Linked DNA regions of Ramlibacter pinisoli. The protein of the gene in region 1 interacts with the protein of each later gene in a pairwise test. Links are inferred from orthologs where the notes say so. Each region holds a gene or a part of one and is shown on either strand. Other genes may lie near its edges. The genes, in order: gyrA and gyrB.

The links.
Region 2: the proteins of gyrA (region 1) and gyrB interact in binary tests that used the Escherichia coli proteins (3 or more experiments, as listed by UniProt). The link is inferred for Ramlibacter pinisoli from one-to-one orthologs.

Annotation. Positions count from the first base shown.
Region 1 is NZ_WSEL01000003.1:955,869-960,955, forward strand. What follows is about bases 287-3,507. They hold gyrA (DNA gyrase subunit A), read left to right. Parts: upstream 287-670; coding sequence 671-3,307; downstream 3,308-3,507. Other genes in these bases: ompA (outer membrane protein OmpA), read right to left, coding at 287-436; pheA (prephenate dehydratase), read left to right, coding at 3,312-3,507. Also shown: more of ompA, read right to left, coding at 1-286; more of pheA, read left to right, coding at 3,508-4,394; GON04_RS05765 (prephenate dehydrogenase), read left to right, coding at 4,434-5,087. UniProt on the Escherichia coli protein: A type II topoisomerase that negatively supercoils closed circular double-stranded (ds) DNA in an ATP-dependent manner to maintain chromosomes in an underwound state.
Region 2 is NZ_WSEL01000011.1:11,120-21,309, forward strand. What follows is about bases 7,039-10,190. They hold gyrB (DNA topoisomerase (ATP-hydrolyzing) subunit B), read right to left. Parts: upstream 9,852-10,190; coding sequence 7,239-9,851; downstream 7,039-7,238. Other genes in these bases: dnaN (DNA polymerase III subunit beta), read right to left, coding at 10,061-10,190. Also shown: GON04_RS25230 (glycerate kinase type-2 family protein), read left to right, coding at 1-942; GON04_RS25235 (porin), read right to left, coding at 1,287-2,477; eno (phosphopyruvate hydratase), read left to right, coding at 3,974-5,260; GON04_RS25250 (DUF3800 domain-containing protein), read right to left, coding at 5,952-6,878. UniProt on the Escherichia coli protein: DNA gyrase negatively supercoils closed circular double-stranded DNA in an ATP-dependent manner to maintain chromosomes in an underwound state.

The DNA.
Region 1 (5,087 bases):
GGTTGATGTCCTTCACCTTGCCGACCAGGTCGTCGAGCTTGGCGCGGCCTTCCGGCTTCAGCACGGCCTTGTCGAAGTCGAAGAAGGCATCGGCGGCGTACGTCACCTTGGTCGCGGCGGGCGGCTGCGGAGCCGGGGCCGGCGGCGGCACGACGGCCGGCGGCGGGGGCGGGCTGGCAACCGGGGCCGGGGGCGGCGGCGGGGGCGGGGGAACCAAGGCACCATCGCAGCCCTTGGCGGCGGAGGCGGGGGTCCAGGTGGAATCGCGCCAGCAGAGTTCCTGCGTGCTGTTCTTGAACACCAGTTCGCGGGTGCTGTTCTGGACGTTGTCGATCCGGCTCCCGCCATCGGCAGCGACGGGAGCGGTTTGCGCGCCGGCGACCGACGAGAGCGCCGCAGCTGCAAACAGCATCGCCACTTGGTTCAGTTTCTTCATGGTTCTCCTCTTGAGGGGAAAAAGCCGCAGTTGCGCTGCGTGAAAGCTACGATTCAAGTGACCATTCACCGAATACGTCCGATTGATTGTGCCACACGTCCTTACACAATCAACCGTGGGCCCTGGGAACGCGGCGTAGGACAACACCGCGTTACCCCCGTTTGTTGCTGGCTCGCGACATGGGTCGCCGACCGGTAAAATCTCGCGTTTCAGCGCGCCGCCAGCCCTTCCTGCATGACCCAATTCGCCAAAGAAACCCTGCCCGTCAGCCTCGAGGAGGAGATGCGGCGGAGCTACCTCGACTACGCCATGAGCGTGATCGTGGGCCGTGCGCTGCCGGACGCGCGTGACGGATTGAAACCCGTGCATCGGCGTGTTCTGTACGCCATGCACGAGCTGAACAACGACTGGAACCGGCCGTACAAGAAGTCGGCCCGTATCGTCGGCGACGTCATCGGCAAGTACCACCCCCACGGCGACCAGTCGGTCTACGACACCATCGTCCGGCTGGCGCAGGACTTCTCGATGCGCCACATGCTGGTCGACGGCCAGGGCAACTTCGGCTCGGTCGACGGCGACAACGCCGCGGCCATGCGCTACACCGAGATCCGGCTGGCCAAGATCGCGCACGAGATGATCGCCGACATCGACAAGGAAACGGTCGATTTCGGTCCCAACTACGACGGCAGCGAGAAGGAACCGCTGGTCCTGCCGAGCAAGCTGCCCAACCTGCTGGTCAACGGCTCGGGCGGCATCGCGGTGGGCATGGCCACCAACATCCCGCCCCACAACCTCAACGAGGTGGTGGACGCCTGCCTGCACCTGCTGAAGAACCCCGACGCCTCCATCGACGAGCTGATGGAAATCGTGCCGGCGCCCGACTTCCCCACCGCCGGCATCATCTACGGCATCAACGGGGTCAAGGAAGGCTACCGCACCGGCCGCGGCAAGGTGGTGATGCGCGCCAAGTGCCACTTCGAGGACATCGACCGCGGCCAGCGCCAGGCCATCATCGTCGACGAGCTCCCCTACCAGGTCAACAAGAAGACCTTGCAGGAGCGCATGGCCGAGCTGGTCCACGAGAAGAAGATCGAGGGCATCAGCCACATCCAGGACGAGAGCGACAAGTCCGGCATGCGGCTGGTCATCGAGCTCAAGCGCGGCGAGGTGCCCGAGGTCGTCCTGAACAACCTCTACAAGCAGACCCAGCTGCAGGACACCTTCGGCATCAACATGGTGGCGCTGATCGACGGCCAGCCCCGCCTGTGCAACCTGAAGGACCTGGTCGAAGTCTTCCTGCAGCACCGCCGCGAGGTGGTCACGCGCAGGACGGTGTTCAACCTGCGCAAGGCGCGCGAACGCGGCCACGTGCTGGAAGGCCTGGCGGTCGCGCTGGCCAACATCGACGAGTTCATCCGCATCATCCGTGAGTCGCCCACGCCCCCGGTGGCCAAGGCCGAGCTGATGTCGCGCAGCTGGGACAGCCAGCTGGTGCGCGAGATGCTCACCCGCGCCAGGGCCGACGGCGGCACCATCAACGCCGACGACTACCGTCCCGAGGGCCTCGACCGCGCCTACGGCATGGGCGGCGACGGCCTGTACCGGCTGTCGGACACGCAGGCGCAGGAAATCCTGCAGATGCGGCTGCAGCGCCTGACCGGCCTGGAGCAGGACAAGATCGTGGCCGAGTACAAGGAGGTCATGGCCGAGATCGACGACCTGCTCGACATCCTGGCCCGCCCCGAGCGCGTGTCCACCATCATCAGCGAGGAACTCACCGCCCTGAAGCAGGAGTTCGGCCAGACCAAGCTGGGCGCCCGCCGCAGCATCGTCGAGCACAACGCGCAGGACCTCGCCACCGAGGACCTGATCACGCCCACCGACATGGTGGTCACGCTGTCGCACCTCGGCTACGTCAAGAGCCAGCCGCTCTCGGAGTACCGGGCCCAGAAGCGCGGCGGCCGCGGCAAGCAGGCCACGGCGACCAAGGAAGACGACTGGATCGACCAGCTCTTCATCGCCAACACGCACGACTGGATGCTGTGCTTCTCCAACCGCGGCCGGCTCTACTGGCTCAAGGTCTGGGAGGCGCCCTCGGGCTCGCGCGGCTCGCGCGGCCGGCCCATCGTCAACATGTTCCCGCTGGCCGAGGGCGAGAAGATCAACGTGGTGCTGCCGCTGACCGGCGAGTTCCGCAGCTTCCCGGCCGACCACTATGTGTTCATGGCCACGTCCATGGGCACGGTGAAGAAGACGGCGCTCGACGAGTTCAGCAACCCGCGCAAGGCCGGCATCATCGCCGTCGACCTCGATGAGGGCGACTACCTGATCGGCGCGGCACTCACCGACGGCAAGCATGACGTCATGCTGTTCTCCGACGGCGGCAAGGCGGTGCGGTTCGACGAGAACGACGTGCGGCCGATGGGCCGGGCGGCGCGCGGCGTGCGCGGCATGCTGCTGGACGAAACGCAGAGCGTCATCGCCATGCTGGTGGCAGAGGACGAGCAGCAGAGCGTGCTCACCGCCACCGAGAACGGCTACGGCAAGCGCACGCCGATCGGCGAGTACACCCGCCACGGCCGCGGCACCAAGGGGATGATCGCCATCCAGCAGAGCGAGCGCAACGGCAAGGTGGTCGCCGCCACGCTGGTGCACGCCGACGACGAGATCATGCTCATCACCGACAAGGGCGTGCTGGTGCGCACCCGCGTCAGCGAGATCCGCGAACTCGGCCGGGCCACCCAGGGCGTCACGCTCATCGGCCTCGACGAGGGTTCCAAGCTCAGCGGCCTGCAGCGCATCGTCGAGAACGACGCCGCGGCCGGCGAAGCCGACCCGCTGGATGCCACCACGCCCGGCGGGGAGGGCTGATCGCATGCCCCGCGACCTGGCGCAGCTGCGCACCGAAATCGACGCGGTCGACCGCGAACTGCTGGCGGCACTGAACCGCCGAGCGGCCCTGGCCAACGAGGTGGGTGAACTCAAGCGGGCCGAGGGCTCGCCCGTGTTCCGCCCCGAACGCGAGGCCCAGGTCATCAACGGCCTGCAGTCCCTCAACCCCGGCCCGCTGAAGGCCGACAACGTCGCCACCATCTGGCGCGAGATCATGTCGGCCTGCCGCGCACTGGAGGCCCCGCAGCGCGTGGCCTACCTGGGCCCGGCCGGCACCTTCAGCGAGCAGGCCGCGGTCCAGTTCTTCGGCTCCAGCATCGAGCACGTGCCCTGCGTGAGCTTCGACGAGGTGTTCCAGGCTGCGACGGCCGGCACCGCCGACTTCGGCGTGGTGCCGGTGGAGAACAGCACCGAGGGTGTGGTCACCCGCTCGCTCGACCTGCTGCTCGGCTCGCCGCTGCACATCGTCGGCGAGCTCAGCCTGCTGGTGCGCCACCACCTCCTGCGCAAGGAAGCCTCGCTCGACGGCATCCAGGCCGTGCTGGCGCATCCGCAGGCCCTGGCCCAGTGCCAGGGCTGGCTGTCCAAGCACCTGCCGCAGGCCGAGCGCCGCGCCGTCGCCAGCAACGCCGAGGGCGCCCGGCTGGCCGCCACCAACCCGGCCTGGGCCGGCATCGCGGGCGAGAGGGCCGGCAGCGAGTTCGGCCTGCACATCGCCGCCCACGCCATGCAGGACGAGGCGTTCAACCGCACCCGCTTCGCCATCGTCTGCCTGCCGCAGACGCTGGCCGCGCCCCAGGCCTCGGGACGCGACTGCGTGAGCCTGGTGGTCTCGGTGCCCAACCGGCCCGGCGCCGTGCACGACATCCTGGTGCCGCTGAAGCAGCACGGCGTGTCGATGACACGCTTCGAGTCGCGGCCCGCCAAGTCGGGCCAGTGGGAGTATTTCTTCTTCATCGACGTCCAGGGCCACCCCTCTCAACCCCACGTGGCGGCCGCCCTGGCCGACCTGCGCGGGCTGTGCGCGTTCTACAAGGTCCTGGGCACGTACCCGGTGGCCGATTGAGCATGGCGCCAACGACAACGACCAGGACGGAGTGACAGCATGTTCGAGCAGTTGGGCCTGATCGGCTGCGGCCTCATGGGAGGCTCGTTCGCGCTGGCGCTCAAGCGCGCTGGCCTGGTCAAGCGCGTGGTGGGCTACAGCAAGTCGCCCTCGACGACCCAGCGCGCCCTCTCCATGGGCGTGATCGACGTCGAGGCCCCCTCGGCCCTGCTGGCCGTCTCGGGCGCCGACATCGTGCTGCTGGCCGTGCCGGTCTCGGCCACCGAGGCCACGCTCAAGGCCATCCGCCACCTGGTCAGCAAGGACATGCTGATCATGGACGTCGGCTCGACCAAGCGCGACGTCATCGACGCGGCCCGTCGCGTCCTGCGCGACAACATCGGCGCGTTCGTTCCCTGCCACCCGATCGCCGGCAAGGAAGCCTCGGGCGTCGACCACGCCGACGCCGACCTCTACGTGGGCAAGCAGGTCGTCGTCACGCCGATCGAGCGCACCCTGCCCGGCCACCTGCAGCGCGCCATCCAGGTCTGGGAGGCGCTGCAGTGCAACGTCACGCGCATGACCCCCGAGTCGCACGACGCGGCCTTCGCGGCGGTCAGCCACCTGCCGCACCTGATCGCGTTCGCGCTGGTCAACGGCATCGCCTCGCAGCCGCAGGGCCAGGAGTTCCTGCAGCTGGCCGGCCCGGGATTC
Region 2 (10,190 bases), on another replicon or contig:
GTCATCTTCCTTGTCTCCGGCGGTGGCTCCGCGCTCCTGTGCAGTCCTGCCGCCGGGATCGACCTAGGCCACAAGCAGCAGATCACGCGCCAGCTGCTTTTGTCTGGCGCGTCCATCGGGGAGATGAATTGTGTGCGCACGCACCTGTCGGCGGTTAAGGGTGGCCGCTTGGCACTCGCTTGCTATCCCGCCAAGGTGGTCACTCTGGCGATCAGCGATGTTCCTGGTGACGATCCGGCGGTCATTGCCAGTGGGCCCACCATTGCCGACTCAACGAGCTGTCAGGACGCGCTAGAGGTGCTCCGACGCCACAACATCGACATCCCTGCACGGATTCGAGCTCTGCTCGACTCCGGCCGTTCCGAGACTCCCAAGCCGGGCGACGTCCGGTTCTCTGGGCATGAGGTGCACGTGATTGCCACCCCCCGCAGCTCTCTGGAGGCGGCTGCGCGGGTGGCGCGGGAGCTCGGCGTGCCGGCGCACATCCTGGGTGACGCAATCGAGGGGGAAGCGCGTGAGGTCGGAAAAGTCCATGCAGCGATCGCGCAGTCCGTGCGGATGCATGGATTGCCCTTTGCGACCCCATGCGTGATCCTCTCGGGCGGGGAAACGACAGTGACCGTGCGCCCGCACGATTCCAAAAAATCGGGGCGAGGTGGCCGTGCCGGCGAGTGCGCCCTTGGGATCGCCCAGGCACTTCAAGGACGGACCGGAATCTGGGCGCTGGCGGCGGACACAGACGGGATCGACGGCGTCGAAAGCAATGCGGGGGCCTTCGTCGCCCCAGATACCCTGCACCGCGCAGCTGCGTTGGGGTTGCGAATCGATAACGCCCTTGCTGCGCACGACTCCTATGGATTTTTCCACGCCCTCGATGACCTCGTCGTCACCGGCCCGACTTTCACCAACGTGAATGACTTCCGTTCCGTCCTCATCGCGTAGTTGTTTCAAGCCGCAGGCTTCGCTGCGGCACACTATGTGAAGCGCAGCGCCTTGCTGCTTACTACGCAACTGACCCCCTCTTTTCGAAGTCGATCCCTAGGACGGGACTGCGCTAGGCGATGAGTGCTTTGACGCGCGCGAGACCAGCGCCTGGCTCGGGCGTTTCTCGAGTGCCGCGAGTTCGGGCCGACGCACGGACGATGCCGTTGGAACCGTACCATGGTCGCGAGCAATAGGAATGCGCGCGCGGCATATCCTGGCAAGCGCGCGACGTTCTTAAAAAAGGGCCCGCGACAGCGGGCCCGAACCTTGGAACTTGTTGTGGCGACTGGCGCCCCTGACTCTTAGAAAACGTGGCGAATGCCGACGTAGGTCAGTCGTTGGTCCTGCCCCGCCGCGACGACGGGCGTGCCGGAGTTGCCGAAGGACGAGTTGGTGTACAGCTGATAGACACCTGCCGAGCCGTTGTCCAGTCTCGTGATGGATACGCCGACGGACGTTCTCTTCGAGAGCGGATAGTTGTAGCCCACGGACAGATGCCGCGCTCCGGAGCTGGCGACGGTGGCCCCCGTACCCAGCTTCGTGTCGCTCGCGCGTGCGTAGCTGGCGATCAAGGAGCCGGTGCCCAGCGGGACGGTGACCGGTAGGATCCAGGTGGTGCGCTGGGCGGTGCCGACGCCAGCCACCGAGGGCGAAGCGGCAGCGGTCAGGTCACGCAGCTCGGAACGGTCGTAGGTCAGGCCGACTTTGGCGATGCCGAAGTCCCAGCCAGCGCCCAGGGTGTAGGCGCGTTGCGAAGCGGCGGTACCCGTGGCGGCGTTGTCGCCGGTCGTGGCAACCGTGCCTCCGTTGGCGGTGTGACGGTAGTACGAGAAGCGGACAGCCAGGGGGCCCTGGTCGTAGTTCAGGCCCAGCTGGGCAGCGCTACCACGGGGGGTGGTGGCGGCGACCGAACGCTCGGAACCGTAGGGGTTGAAGCTGTACGAAACCTGGCCAGTGAAGCCGCTCAGGTTGGGCGTGACGTAGCGCAAGGTGTTCTGCGAACGCGAGGTCACGGCGATCGAACGGCCAGCGCCGCCCGAACCGTTCACGAACCCTTGCAGGGCGCAGCTGGACGCTTGCAGGGCAATGGCGGTACCGTTGCCGGCGATATCGTCGTTGACGCTCGTGCAGTAGTGGGTGTCCATCTGACCAGCTTGGAACGCACCCCAGCCGCCGCGCAAGCCGATGAAGGTGTTGCCGCTGCCCAGCCGGCTGGCGCCGGCGGTGCCGTCGTCCATACGGAAGCGAGAGTCGATCTGGAAAAAGGCCGCCAGTCCCCCGCCCAAGTCCTCGGTTCCACTGATCAGGATGCGTGAGGAGCCGCTATCGATAAGCGCCGTGTTGCTGCCGTTTACGGCGGGCGCCGGAGCATTGGAGAAGCGGGTGTTGGCAACCCCTTCCTTCAGAATGCCACCGAGGGTGACTGACGACTGCGCATGCGCAGCGAGGGTGGTCAAGGCCAGCGTGGCCGTGGCGACCAAGGTTCTTTTCATTCAGGTTTCTCCAGGGAAAGGCGCTTGTTTGCTGATTGCTTGTTCGCTGGTCGACCGCTGAGGGGGCCTTCCCGCGGGCGCTCACCGGATGATTCACGAACAGTGAATTGTTGCAGACTTCTGGCGCGCATTGCGGGTTGTGCAGCGCCTATTTACCCTGATAATTCACCGATAGTGAGTAACGGCCACTGGCGCGGGGTGTGCGGCAGTGATGTTGCTTCCAAGCAGAGCGTGGCTTAGGGGGCCACCCGGTGCGGTCTCCGGGGTCTCCAATGCACTCCAGCCTTGACGCGCCCTGCGCGGTAGGGTGCTGAACGAATGCCACACCCAGATCGACAAGGTAAAGGGATTTCTCACATGACTACTGCCCGCGGTGTTCCGCGACCCGGCCCAGAGGCGATCAAGACTGCCCGGTTTCTATGTCTTTGCGGCTTTGTTCCCGGCGAAGTTGAATGCGAGATGCGGCATGTGTCGTCGTCGCACGGAAGAGGACGGACTTCGCCGGTGGTGTGGCGAGCGATGCGGTCCGTGCAAAGGAGTAAGACCGTCGCCTTGACAGCCCCGCGCGCATGAAGAGAGCCCGTTGTTAAGCCGGTACCTGCTACTCCCGCGCAAGTCCCAAGCCGTCAATTGCAGCGGCGGCGCCCGGTAGATGCGATCAAGGAGAGCATCCTCGAAGCCAAAGCCATCATCCAGGGCCGCGCCGGCATCGTCGCCAAGCTGGAGAAGCCGGCCGCTATCCTGAGCCTGGAGGCGATCCTGGCCGAAACCGACGCGGTGATGGTGGCGCGCGGCGACCTGGGCGTCGAGATGCCCGCCGAGCAAGTGCCGGCCATCCAGAAGCGGATCGTGCGGGCCTGCCGGCGCCTGGGCAAGCCGGTGATCGTGGCCACGCAGATGCTCGAGTCGATGGTGGGCGCGCCCGTGCCCACTCGCGCCGAAGCCTCGGATGTTGCCACCGCCATCTACGACGGTGCCGACGCCGTGATGCTGTCCGCCGAATCGGCTTCGGGCAAGTACCCGGTGGAATCGGTGGCGATGATGGACGCGATCGTCCGCCAAACCGAGGCCGATCCCTACTACGGCGACGCGATCGAGGCCGGCCACACCCCGCCCGGCGTCAACATCCCGGACGCGATCGGCCTGGCGGCGCGCTCCGTGGCCGGTCTGTTGGATTTGGCGGCAATGGTGGCCTACACCAGCTCGGGCGCCTCGGCGCTGCGCATGGCGCGCGAACGATCAGGGGTGCCGATCATCGGCATGACGCCCCGTCGTTCCACGGCGCGTCGTCTGGCGCTGGTCTGGGGCGTCAACCCATTCCTGTGCCACGACGTGATGAGCGTCGACGAGATGACGGAAGTGGCGCTCAAGACCGTCACGCAGTTGGGCTTCGCCGATCCGTGCCGGGCCGTCGTGATCGCCGCCGGCATGCCTTTCGGCACCCCCGGCACGACTAACCTGCTGCGCATCGCGCAGATGAACTGAAGGAGCCATCCATGGCCAGTATCCAGAACGTCCGCGCCTTCGAGATCCTCGACTCGCGCGGCAATCCCACCGTGGCAGCGGAAGTGCTGCTCTCCGACGGGTCCCACGGCTACGCAGCGTCTCCCTCCGGCGCTTCGACGGGCGCCCGCGAAGCCATCGAACTGCGCGACGGCGATGCCAAGCGCTACGGCGGCAAGGGGGTGCTCAAGGCGGTGGCGAACGCCAACGGCGAATTGCGGCAGGCACTCGTTGGACGCGCGGCCGAAGACCAGCCTGCTTTGGATCGCCTGATGATCGAACTGGATGGCACGCCCACCAAGTCACGGCTGGGGGCCAACGCCATCCTCGCGGTGTCGCTGGCTGCGGCCAAGGCGATGGCCGCGTCCGCCGGTCGACCGCTGTATGCGCATCTGGCCGGGAATCGCGCGCCGCGCCTCCCCATGCCGATGATGAACATCATCAACGGCGGCGCCCACGCCGACAACAGCGTCGACATGCAGGAATTCATGATCGTGCCGGTCGGCGCGCCCAGCCTATCGGAGGCGCTGCGCTGGGGGGTCGAGGTGTTCCACGCGCTCAAGGGCCTGCTCAAGGGGCGTGGCCTGGCCACGTCCGTCGGCGATGAGGGCGGATTCGCGCCCGACCTTCCGTCGAATGAAGCTGCGATCGAAGTCATCCTCGCCGCCATCGCGCAGGCCGGGTTCAACCCCGGCACGGACATCGCCCTGGGCCTGGACGTGGCGAGTTCGGAGTTCCACCGCGACGGGCTGTACGAACTCGCCTCGGAGCGCAAGCGCTTCGATTCAGCCCAGTTCGTCGACTACCTGGCCCGCTGGGTTGACGCTTACCCTATCGTGACGATCGAGGACGGCATGGCGGAAGACGACTGGGATGGTTGGGAGTTGCTCACCGCAAAGCTGGGCGGGCGGGTGCAGCTGGTGGGCGACGACCTGTTCGTCGCCAATACCGAAATCCTCCGGCATGGCATTCAGCGCAGCGTTGCAAACGCCATCCTGATCAAGCCCAACCAGATCGGCACGCTCACCGAAACACTGGCGGCGATCTCCGTGGCGGCAGCGGCCGGCTATGCCTCGGTGGTCTCGCACCGATCGGGAGAGACGGAAGACACCACGATTGCCGACTTGAGCGTATGCACTGCGGCCAATCAGATCAAGACAGGCTCACTGTCCCGCTCGGATCGGATCGCCAAGTACAACCGGCTTCTGCTTATCGAAGCGGAGCTCGGACCGGATGTCAGCTTCGCTGGATCAGCGGCTATTCGCTCTCAGCGGTCTTGAGCATCGCTGACGTCGATCTTGGGGTTGGATTGTCGTCGGAGATTGATAGGGGACTTTCGGGGCAGTCGTCCCTTGGGTGCTTAGCAGCTTTGGCCGGCGTGGCGTTGGTGCGAGCAGCCCTGCCACGTTCGCGATAATCATCGCGTACCGTGGCGCTAGCCAATGGGAGGGGTACGAGAGTTCAAACTCGGATTTCGACGACACCATTTTGGGGGCGTGCTGTTTGCACCACTCCGCATTTGCTGGGGGGGATGGTGGTCGGCGGTCCTCTCAATGGGACGATGCTCCCTGGTCCAAAAGGTGGAATGGTTGTTGGAGGTCCCCTCAACGGCACCCTCCTTCCGGCTGGAGGAGGCGGGATGGTTGTCGGCGGTCCACTTAACGGCACTCTCTTGCCGGGAGGCAAAGGCGGCATGGTCGTGGGAGGCCCATTCAACGGGACCTTGCTGCCGCGCCCGTAGTAAGGGTGCCCCGGGCCAGACCTGGCGGCCGCTCAAGGTGCAGCTGAGCGCCGCATCCTGCAGTACTGAACTTGAACACAACCGCACGAAGCGAGTAGGCTAGCTGCTAGCGCTGGCCGGGGCCCCGGCTCGGCTGAGTTCCGGAGCAGTTGCATCCTGCCTTTGAAAGTCGTTATACTTGATTCAAGTGGACTGGGAGTGCCCGGTCGGCGTCATAGCCTCGGTGAGCTTCATCGGGGCTTTTCGCTTTGTGGCGGCGGGAAAACCTTTAACCCCCAATTTTCGAAGCCCTCTCCGACATTCGCCCGGCCACCGCTGCAGTAGAACTTGCGCTTGAGAACCTCGAATGCTCGGTTCTCTTGGCTAGGCCGGAGATAGTTCATTCCGACTGGGCGCGCAACGAGGTCTGCCAGCTGCAGGCCAGGCGAGTCCACCTTCTTGTCGGCAAAGATGATGTCGAACGGTAGTGCTCGGCCTAAACGATTTGCGCCGTCGCACATGCGTCGAAATTCCAGTTCGAGTTCGGCGTCTTCGCGTTTGCCACGGCACTCGACGACAACGTGGGTCAGCGCACCGTCCTGCCTTTTCTCTTGCATGAACTCGTAGAGGGTCTCGAGGCAGAACCCAAGAGCTACGTGGTATGGATTGTTGGCCTCCCCACGTTCGCGGAGCTTGGCCTTGTCGATCACGCAGCTTATCAAGATGAAGTTGCTGGCCTCGATGATGTCGGTCAGCTCGGTCAAGAACTTGTTCTTGTGCTGCCGACTTGAGAAGAATCGGAAGTCCCCCTTCTCCTTCCGAATCTCATGTTCGTGCAGAACAACCAAGTCGTGCCCGAAATGGTTGAACTTGAACTTGTGGAGCGAGGGCAGCACCTTTTCGCTGTAGTGCCTCTTGTAGAACACGCAGAACGCGAGGACGAACACGGGATAGTTCGTGTCCAGCGTGGTCAAGCCATGATCACCGCTCTCGTCAACATAGACGATGAAGTTGCTGAACTTTCCTGGAGGGGGCGCCGCACCGGCGATCTCCGCTGGACCCGGTCGCTCCGATTCGAACAGCGCAAACTGCTGCGCAACCTCAGTCTGGTATTGGTGTGAGCGCTTACTGTCGGTGACAGCGCTGGAGAACTGAGCGTCATTCTCAGCTTTTGCCACGCGCTTTCTCACGTTTTGGGCCTACCTACACTGCCCCGCGCAACGTCATTTGTCAGGGCGAATGCGGTTTGCTCTCGATGAAGTCCGTGCCGCGCGGTACCTCGTCGCCCATCCGACGGAACTCGTCGAAATAGGCCAGGGGCTGCCGACGCGCGGAGTGGCATGGGGGAGACGGCCATGTCCGCGGGGTATCCCGGAAGGCTCGACCCATATCCCGAGAAATGCCCCCTCGAAGGCCCAGCTCTAAAGAGGAGCGGCCCAGCGCGGTAGTGTGTGCATACTAACATTTGGTCGCCTTCTGAAGAGCGGCAAAAGTTAGACACGAACTTCGGCAAATCTTTGCGCGCTTCGACAACTCACTCAGACGTCGATGTTCGCCGCCCGCAGGGCGTTGGTCTCGATGAAGTCCCGGCGCGGCTCCACGTCGTCTCCCATCAGCATCGTGAACACGCGGTCGGCCTCGATCGCGTCGTCGATCTGCACCTTCAGCAGGCGGCGCACGTTGGGGTCCATGGTGGTTTCCCACAGCTGCTCGGGGTTCATCTCGCCCAGGCCCTTGTAGCGCTGGCGGGCGGTGGAGCGCTCGGCTTCCGAGATCAGCCAGCGCATGGCCTGGCGGAAGTCGTTCACCTTCTCTTCCTTCTGGCGCTCGCCTTCGCCGCGCAGTACGCGCGCGCCCTCGTGCAGCAGGCCGCGGAAGGTGTCGGCGGCTTCGGCCAGGGCCTTGTAGTCGGCGCCGTGCACGAAGTCCTGCGTGATGACGCTGGACTTCACGTTGCCGTGGTGGCGGCGGCTGATGCGCAGGATGGGCTTGTCGGTGCGGGCGTCGAACTCGCTGGCCACTTCGGCCGGGGTGGCGTTGCTGACCTTGTCCAGTTCCTGCAGCTTAGTCTGCAGCGCGATGGCGGCCGCTTCGGCTTCCTGCACCGTGTCGAGGTTCAGGTGCACGCCGTCGGCGATGGCGCGCAGGGCCTCGCGGTCCATGAAGTTGGCCAGCCGGGCGATGACGGCCTCGGCGACCTGGTGCTTGCGCGCCAGTTCGGCCAGCGTCTCGCCGTTGATGACGGTGGGGTTGTCGCCACCGGTGCTGACGCTGGCGCCGTTCAACGCGATGCGCAGCAGGAAGCTGTCGAGGTCGCTCTGGCCCTGGAGGTACAGCTCCTCCTTGCCGGCCTTGACCTTGTACAGCGGCGGCTGCGCGATGTAGATGTGGCCGCGCTCCACCAGCTCGGGCATCTGGCGGTAGAAGAACGTGAGCAGCAGCGTGCGGATGTGGGCGCCGTCGACGTCGGCGTCGGTCATGATGATGATGCGGTGGTAGCGCAGCTTGGCGACGTTGAAGTCGTCGGTGTCGCCCTTGCCGTTGCTGTTGGCGGTGCCGGCCTTGCCGATGCCGGTGCCCAGCGCGGTGATCAGCGTCAGGATCTCGTTGCTGGTGAGCAGCTTCTCGTAGCGCGCCTTCTCCACGTTCAGGATCTTGCCGCGCAGCGGCAGGATGGCCTGGAACTTCCGGTCGCGGCCCTGCTTGGCGCTGCCGCCGGCGGAGTCGCCCTCGACGATGTAGATCTCGCACATCGCCGGGTCCTTCTCCTGGCAGTCGGCCAGCTTGCCCGGCAGGCCCATGCCGTCGAGCACGCCCTTGCGGCGCGTCATGTCGCGCGCCTTGCGCGCCGCCTCACGGGCGCGCGCCGCCTCGATGATCTTGCCGACGATGATCTTGGCGTCGTTGGGCCGCTCCTGCAGGAAGTCGCCCAGCGTGCGGGCCACCACGTCCTCGACCGGGCCGCGCACCTCGCTGGAGACCAGCTTGTCCTTGGTCTGGCTGGAGAACTTGGGCTCGGGCACCTTGACGCTCAGCACGCAGGTCAGGCCCTCGCGCATGTCGTCGCCGGTGACTTCGACCTTGGCCTTCTTGGCCAGCTCGGTGTCGTCGATGTACTTGTTGATGACGCGGGTCATCGCGGCGCGCAGGCCGGTGAGATGGGTGCCGCCGTCGCGCTGCGGAATGTTGTTGGTGAAGCAGAGGACCTGCTCGTTGTAGCCGCTGTTCCACTGCATGGCCACCTCGACACCGATGTTGGTGTTCTGGTCGCTCTGGCGGTCGCCCATGGCGTGGAACACGTTCGGGTGCAGGACGGTCTTGCCCTTGTTGATGAAGTCGACGAAGCCCTTGACGCCGCCGGCGCCCGAGAAGTCGTCGCTCTTGCCCGAGCGCTCGTCCACCAGCTTGATGTTGACGCCGTTGTTCAGGAACGAGAGCTCGCGCAGCCGCTTGGACAGGATCTCGTAGTGGAAGTCGTTGTTCTCCTTGAAGATCTCGGTGTCCGGCAGGAAGTGCACCTCGGTGCCGCGCTTGTCGGTGTCGCCCAGGATCTGCATCGGCCGCACTTCCACCCCGTCGCGCAGCTCGGTGACGGCGTTCTGCGGGAAGCCGCGGCTGAACTCCATGACGTGCACCTTGCCCTCGCGGCGCACCGTCAGGCGCAGCATCTTCGACAGTGCGTTGACGCAGCTGACCCCCACGCCGTGCAGGCCGCCCGAGACCTTGTAGCTGTTCTGGTTGAACTTGCCGCCGGCGTGCAGCTCGGTCAGGGCGATCTCGGCGGCCGAGCGCTTGGGCTCGTGCTTGTCGTCCATCTTGATGCCGGTGGGGATGCCGCGGCCGTTGTCCACCACGCTGATCGAGTTGTCGCTGTGGATGGTCACCACGATGTCGTCGCAGTGGCCGGCCAGGGCCTCGTCGATGGAGTTGTCGACCACCTCGAACACCAGGTGGTGCAGGCCGGTGCCGTCGGAGGTGTCGCCGATGTACATGCCCGGGCGCTTGCGCACGGCCTCCAGCCCTTCCAGGATCTGGATCGACGACTCGCCGTAGGCGGCGCTGGCGCCGGCCTGGTTGGTGTCGATGGTCGGCTGGAAGTTGGAGCTTTCCTCGCCCGCGGGGCCGGTGTTCACTTGGTTCGGGTCAGACATACAGGCAACTCTCTCGATCTCTTGAAGGACGGAACCCGCCGGCTTCGGCGGGTCCTGTCATGTCGGCTCATTTCCGCGTCATGGCGGGCTTGACCCGCCATCCATCCCCTGCCCGTTCCACCTCCCGGAGATGGATGCCGGGTCGAGCCCGGCATGACGGAGGTGCGAGGGGGCGTGGGCGGCGGTGGGCGCCGCGCGGTCCGGACCGGTCAAATCCGCATCGGCATCACCACGTACTTGAAGTTGGCGTCTTCCGGATTGGTGACGAGGGCCGAGCTGTTGCTGTCGGCCAGCTCGATCTTCACCATGTCCTGGTCCATGTTGGCCAGCGCGTCGATG